DNA from 2 places in the Serratia sp. L9 genome. Region 1 is predicted to be linked to the other one. Evidence: predicted binding sites of a transcription regulator. Region 1 holds the regulator's gene; the other holds the start of a gene.
What was found. The regulator CRP, encoded in region 1, controls carbon source genes, mostly activating them, when cyclic AMP is high. The targets are predictions, from matches to a motif close to ATGTGANNNNNNTCACAT.

Region 1 (3,496 bases):
TGCGCTACTTACCGAAGTTACAGCAGCTAAAGGTATTCCAGCAGGTGATCCGCAGCGGCAGTATTCGCGGGGCTGCGCGTGCGCTGGGGCAATCTCAACCGGCGGTGAGCCGTACCATCCGCGAACTGGAACAGATCCTGGAAACCCAATTGATCATTCGCAGCAGCCAGGGGATGACGCTGACCGAAACTGGCCGGGCATTTGCCCTGCGGATGCAGTTGATTCTGGAAGAATTACAACGTGCCGCCGACGAGATCCAGCAGTTGAACCAGCATTCGCAAGGCAGCGTGGCTATCGGTTGCTCTTCTTTATTGGCACTCACGGTATTACCCGCACTGGTCGAAGACTTTAAACAGCCGTTCCCGCAGGCCAATGTGCTGATCCGCGAGGCGCAGCTTTCCACCTTGCTGCCCGCCCTGCGCGAAGGGCGTCTGGATTTTGCCGTAGGCACCGTAAGCCAGGAGCTACCCCTGGAAGATTTGGTTCGCGAACCGCTGTTCAGCGCATCATTTTGCATCATCGCCCGCCAGGGCCATCCGCTGGGACAGGCGACATCGCTTGATGAGCTTTGTGAGGCCAAATGGTTATTACCGGAAACTGATATGGGGTATTACCAGCAACTGCAATCGGTGCTCGGCTCGTTCTATCAGCAATTGATCCACGCGCCTATACGTTCAGACTCGGTGGTATGTGGGTTGAATATGGTTATGCAGACCAACTATCTGACCATCGTGGCACGGGCGATGAGTGCGCCGTTTAATTTGCAGCACCAACTGGTGACGTTACCTATCGACAGCCTGCCGCAGGCACAGTATTGCGTGTTGTATTCGCAGAAATCGCCACTGACCGTAACGGCGCGGCGATTTCTGGATTTATTGCGCCTTCATTGCCAGCGCTACGCCTGGTAAGGCTCAGGCTACTTCGCGGATTTCAAAGCTGTGGGTGATGTTGGCAGCTTTGCCCAGCATCAGCGAAACGGAGCAGTACTTCTCGGCAGAAAGGTCAACCGCGCGCTCTACAATCTTATAGGTCAGCCCTTTGCCGCTAACAATAAAATGCAGGTTGATATGGGTAAACAAACGAGGGGCTTCCTCACGACGCTCAGAGGTCAGCTTCACCTCGCAATCACGAACGTCGTTACGGCCTTTTTGCAAAATAGCCACCACATCGATGGCGCTGCAACCGCCTACGGACATCAACACCATCTCCATTGGGCTGGGTGCTTTATCACCAGCGTTTCCATCCATCAAAATCTGATGGCCAGACGCAGATTCACCCAAGAATGTCAGTCCTTCCACCCACTTAACTCTTGCCTGCATTTTGTACACTCCGGTTAATTTCTCAAAAACAGGGTACGCTTTCGTATAGAAACTGGCAACGGAACCTGACGCTAATCATGCTGAAGCGAGACAACACAAGACACCCGCCTCACTCTGTGCTACAAACAGAGCCGCAACAACTCTTTCCAGGTCACCGATTTCAGGGAAATGTCCAAGGAAAGGCCCCTATATTGGTATGTTAACAGAATGTAGCTTGCAGCACTTCGCGCAAGTTAATATGCTAGAGCACAAGCGTATTTCTATAACACGCCTCAAAACCTGTTGATAGCCACAACTAAAACCCCAGGCTATAAGCACGTTTTACAGGGAACTCTGACCCCTGTGATACAAGGCAGCGATAACAACAGAGGATAACAGCGAATGGTTCTCGGCAAACCGCAAACAGACCCGACTCTTGAATGGTTCCTGTCTCATTGTCATATCCACAAATATCCATCAAAGAGTACGCTGATTCACCAAGGTGAAAAGGCCGAAACGCTTTACTACATCGTGAAAGGCTCCGTTGCGGTGCTGATTAAAGATGAAGAAGGTAAAGAGATGATCCTGTCCTACCTTAACCAGGGGGATTTCATCGGCGAGCTTGGATTATTTGAAGAAGGCCAGGAACGTAGCGCCTGGGTAAGGGCAAAAACGGCCTGTGAAGTGGCTGAAATTTCCTACAAGAAATTCCGCCAGTTGATCCAGGTTAACCCGGATATTCTGATGCGCCTGTCCGCTCAGATGGCAAACCGCCTGCAAATTACCTCAGAGAAAGTGGGTAACCTCGCCTTCCTTGATGTTACCGGCCGCATCGCGCAAACCTTGCTGAACCTGGCAAAACAGCCTGATGCCATGACTCACCCAGATGGCATGCAGATCAAGATCACCCGCCAGGAAATTGGCCAGATCGTCGGTTGTTCACGTGAAACCGTTGGTCGTATTTTGAAGATGCTCGAAGATCAGAATCTGATTTCCGCTCACGGCAAAACCATTGTCGTGTACGGTACACGTTAATCCCTGAAGAAGCGGCGCATCAATGCGCCGTTTTTTTGCCTGCTGAATAGCAAACCATGTGGCGCCGCCTGATTTACCACCCGGAAGTCAACTATGCACTGCGCCAAACGCTGGTGCTGTGTTTACCGGTGGCTTTTGGCCTGCTGATTGGTAACCTGCAATTGGGCATGATGTTCTCGCTGGTTCCCGCCTGCTGTAATATCGCCGGGCTGGATACGCCTCATAAACGCTTTTTCAAACGCCTGATGGTTGGCGGTTCGCTATTCGCCATCAGCAGCATTTTGCTGCAACAGGCTCTGCTTTGGCACCTCCCACTCCCCTTACTGATGCTGGTTATGGCGCTGCTGCTTGGTGTCAGTGGTGAAATTAGCCCACTGCATGCCCGCCTGCTGCCTGCAGCACTGGTTGCCGCCATCTTCTCTCTCAGCATGGCCGGTACCGTCCCGATATGGCATGCCCCCTTGCTGTATGCCGTAGGCACCGCCTGGTACGGGCTGTTTACCTGGTTCTGGTTCAAATTGTGGAAAGAGCAGCCGATGCGCGAATCCCTGAACCAGCTCTATCGGCAGCTAGCCGACTATTTTGAAGCCAAATACTCGCTGCTGACTCAACACACCGATCCAGAAACTGCTCTGCCACCGCTGCTGCAACGCCAGCAGAAAGTGATGGACCTGATTAGCCTGCTGTATCAGCAGCTCAACTTTCTGCCCCATACCAATAATCTGGAGCAAAAACGCCTGCGCCGCACTTTCCAGGTAGCGCTCGATCTGCAGGAGCACATTACCGTCAGCCTGCATCTGCCGGAAGAAGTGCAAAAGCTGGTTGAGCAGAGCCAGGCCGAAGCAATTATCCGCCGTAACGCCCAGGTGATCGCGGCACGCCTGCGCATAGTGGCCGACGATATTCTCTATCATCGGCACTCTGCCCGTTTCAGCATGAAGAACGAGCTGGCCGCGCTGGAGAAAGTGGCCGCTCAGCATGCCGATAATCCGGTTGGTCAGTTCTGTTATTATCACTTCAGCCGCATAGCGCGCCTGCTGCGCACCCAGCACCCGCTGTATCGCCGCAACCTGATGGCCAACCAGACACGCCTGCCGTTCTGGCCTGCGGTAGCCAGCTACCTGTCGTTTAAATCCAACGCCCTGCGTAATGCGGCCCGGCTA
Region 2 (3,496 bases), 2.4 Mb from region 1:
TAATGTTCCTGGTACTGATCGCGGCGGCGCTGTTCAGCCTGCTGTTTTTCTTCCTCGGCCATCGGTTGGCCGAGCAACAACCGGTTACCAGGTTCAACAGCGCTGAATAGGCGCTATCTTCTAACTTGAGTTGCCGCGCTGTTGGCTGCCAGACAATAAACTCGCAACGATATTCATGATGCGTTTTGTGGCATAGCTCACATTTTAATTGTATGATGAATGCGTCAAATTAAATGGGAAAGGGTTATGGGCAACGTATTCACACAGAGCTGGAAATACCTCAGGGCAATAGTACTGATCTACCTGAGTCTGTTTGCCGGTAACGCCATTGCAGCGCTGCTGCCGGTCACTATCCCCGGCAGCATCATCGGCATGTTGATCCTGTTTGCCCTGCTCTCTTCACAAATCCTGCCTGCCAAATGGGTCAAACCCGGGTGCCATCTGCTCATCCGCTATATGGTGCTGCTGTTTGTGCCAATCGGTGTCGGCGTGATGAAGTATTACGACCAGATTGTTGAGGATCTGGCCCCACTGGTGGTGTCTTGCCTGCTCAGTACGCTGCTGGTGTTTGTCGTGGTCGGCTATACTTCACACTACTTCCACCGTGAGCGCCAGATTATCGGCAAAGCCAACAACCCCGGGGAAGAGAAATGATCCACAATATCTGGTGGTCTCTGCCGCTGACGCTGCTGGTTTTCTTTGCCGCACGCAAATTGGCGCAATGGCTGAAAATGCCGTTGCTGAACCCCTTACTGGTGTCGATGGCGGTGATTATTCCCTTTTTATTGCTGACGGGCATCCCATACGAGCGCTATTTTCAGGGCAGCAAAATCCTTAATGACCTGTTGCAACCAGCGGTTGTCGCCCTGGCCTTTCCGTTGTATGAACAGCTTCACCAGATCCGCGCACGCTGGAAATCTATCATCGCCATCTGCTTTGTCGGCAGCATGACCGCGATGATCAGCGGTGGAGTCATTGCTCTGCTGATGGGGGCCAAGCCGGATATCGCCGCCTCGATCATGCCGAAATCGGTCACCACACCGATAGCTATGGCGGTAGCCGAATCGATCGGTGGCATTCCGGCAATCAGTGCCGTCTGCGTGATTTTTGTCGGTATTTTGGGCGCGGTTTTTGGGCAGAGCCTGCTTAGCCTGTTGAAGATCACCACCAAATCCGCACGCGGCCTGGCAATGGGCACAGCCTCACACGCATTAGGCACTGCCCGCAGTGCAGAAATGGACTATCAGGAAGGGGCATTCAGCTCATTGGCTCTGGTTATCTGCGGGATCATTACGTCGCTGATTGCGCCGTTCCTGTTCCCGATAATGCTGAGATTGTTTGGCTAGCCCCGTCAAATACTGCTAAACATCTCGAATTTATAAATTCCATTGCATAAATTTCATCAATAAATAGATGTAAATCACAATTTATTGTCAGCAGGTTGCCTAGAATGTCATCCCGTTAACTTGTAGAGAAATTTACTTATGCACTCGCGCTTTCACACTGCCTACAGCGAACTGCCATCAGCCTTGCAATCGGCCCTGCTGCCTTATCTTGATGCGCCTGGCTTCCAGGCTATGTTCAAGGCCGATCAGGTGGAAGCAATCAAGCAACACTGTGGTTTAGATGATGATGCTCTGGCATTTGCTCTGCTCCCCTTGGCTGCCGCCTGCTCGTTAACACCGATTTCGCATTTTCATGTTGGGGCCGTAGCCCGTGGTATCAGTGGCAATCTGTACTTTGGTGCCAATATGGAATTCAGCGGTGCGCCATTGCAGCAGACCGTGCATGCCGAACAATGTGCCGTTACCCACGCCTGGCTGCGGGATGAGGCCGGGTTGGTCTCCATCACCGTCAATTACACACCTTGCGGCCACTGCCGTCAGTTTATGAATGAACTAAACAGTGGTACCGGCCTGCAAATCCACCTGCCAACACGGGCACCGGCCACGCTGGGTGATTACCTGCCGTATTCATTCGGGCCAAAAGATCTGGAGATCAACGAGCTGTTGATGGACCCCGTCAACCACGGTTTCCAACTGACGCTGGATGATGAGTTGGCCAAGGCCGCTCTGGCCGCCGCCAACCAGAGCCATGCGCCCTACAGCACCGCCCACAGTGGCGTAGCCCTGGAAGCTGAAGATGGCACGGTTTACGCTGGCCGCTATGCGGAGAACGCCGCCTTCAACCCGAGTCTGCCACCGTTGCAGGCAGCATTGGTTCTCATGAATATCTCCGGCGGCGATTGCCAGAAAATCCGCCGTGCGGTATTGGCGGAGGCCCAGGGCGCCATCCTGACACAGTGGGATGCCACTCAGGCAACCCTGGCAGCCTTAGGTTGCCAGGACGTCCAACGGGTGACCTTCTAATCTCTGTGGCGGAGCCAGCGCGCTCCGCCAAATTCTGCGGTGTTGATACTTTTACCGCTACAAAATCATTTAATTACCGATCCCCCTGCCAAATTTGCTCATCATTTACTAACAATTGCTGTACATATTTTTCTTATCTCTTAGGATCAGCGGTTATAAAAGTTATCTGATACGTAAAGAGTAAAACTGATGGAACATGAATACGGAAGCAAACGCCCACTCTACATCCCCTACGCAGGCCCGATCCTGTTGGAATTCCCGCTGCTGAACAAAGGGAGTGCCTTCACCGAAGAAGAGCGTAGCAATTTCAACCTGCACGGCCTGCTGCCAGAAGCGGTAGAAACCATCGAGGAACAGGTCGAACGCGCCTATCGCCAATACCAGGACTTCAAGAACGACAACGACAAACATATCTACCTGCGCAATATTCAAGACACTAATGAAACCCTGTTTTATCGCATGTTGGACTCACACCTGAGCGAGATGATGCCCATCATCTACACGCCAACCGTGGGCGAAGCCTGTGAGCATTTCTCCGATATCTATCGCCGTGCGCGCGGGTTATTTATCTCCTACCCAAATCGCGATCGCATTGACGATATGCTGCAAAACGCCACCAAACAGAACGTTAAAGTGATCGTAGTGACCGATGGCGAACGCATTCTAGGTCTGGGTGACCAAGGCATTGGTGGCATGGGTATCCCTATTGGCAAGCTCTCGCTCTATACCGCCTGCGGTGGCATCAGCCCAGCCTATACGCTGCCAGTCGTGCTGGACGTCGGCACCAACAACCCGCAACGGCTGAACGATCCGCTGTATATGGGTTGGCGTCACCCGCGTATTTCTGGCGACGAGTATCACGCCTTTGTGGAAGAGTTCATTCAGGCGGTGAAACGCCGTTGGCCGAATGTGTTGTTGCAGTTCGAAGATTTTGCCCAGAACAACGCCACGCCGCTGCTGAATCGCTATCGTGATGAGCTGTGCTGCTTCAATGATGATATTCAAGGCACCGCCGCCGTGACGCTCGGCAGCCTGATCGCCGCCAGCCGTGCCGCAGGCAGCCAGTTGCGTGACCAAACCGTGACCTTCCTTGGTGCCGGGTCCGCCGGTTGTGGCATTGCCGAGCA

Region 2: a site for CRP is predicted at 1,409-1,426, ahead of cdd (cytidine deaminase). Genes of this name have one in related genera too.

Annotation. Positions count from the first base shown of each region.
Region 1 is NZ_CP192591.1:1,543,075-1,546,570, reverse strand. Features, by position in the region: gene ACQ86O_RS07180 (LysR substrate-binding domain-containing protein) at 1-908, shown strand, start outside; gene ACQ86O_RS07175 (OsmC family protein) at 912-1,319, opposite strand; gene crp (cAMP-activated global transcriptional regulator CRP) at 1,701-2,333, shown strand; gene ACQ86O_RS07165 (YccS/YhfK family putative transporter) at 2,390-3,496, shown strand, end outside.
Region 2 is NZ_CP192591.1:4,892,264-4,895,759, forward strand. Features, by position in the region: partial or broken gene ACQ86O_RS23215 (MFS transporter) at 1-110, shown strand, start outside; gene ACQ86O_RS23220 (CidA/LrgA family protein) at 247-654, shown strand; gene ACQ86O_RS23225 (CidB/LrgB family autolysis modulator) at 651-1,346, shown strand; gene cdd (cytidine deaminase) at 1,485-2,369, shown strand; gene ACQ86O_RS23235 (NAD-dependent malic enzyme) at 2,559-3,496, shown strand, end outside.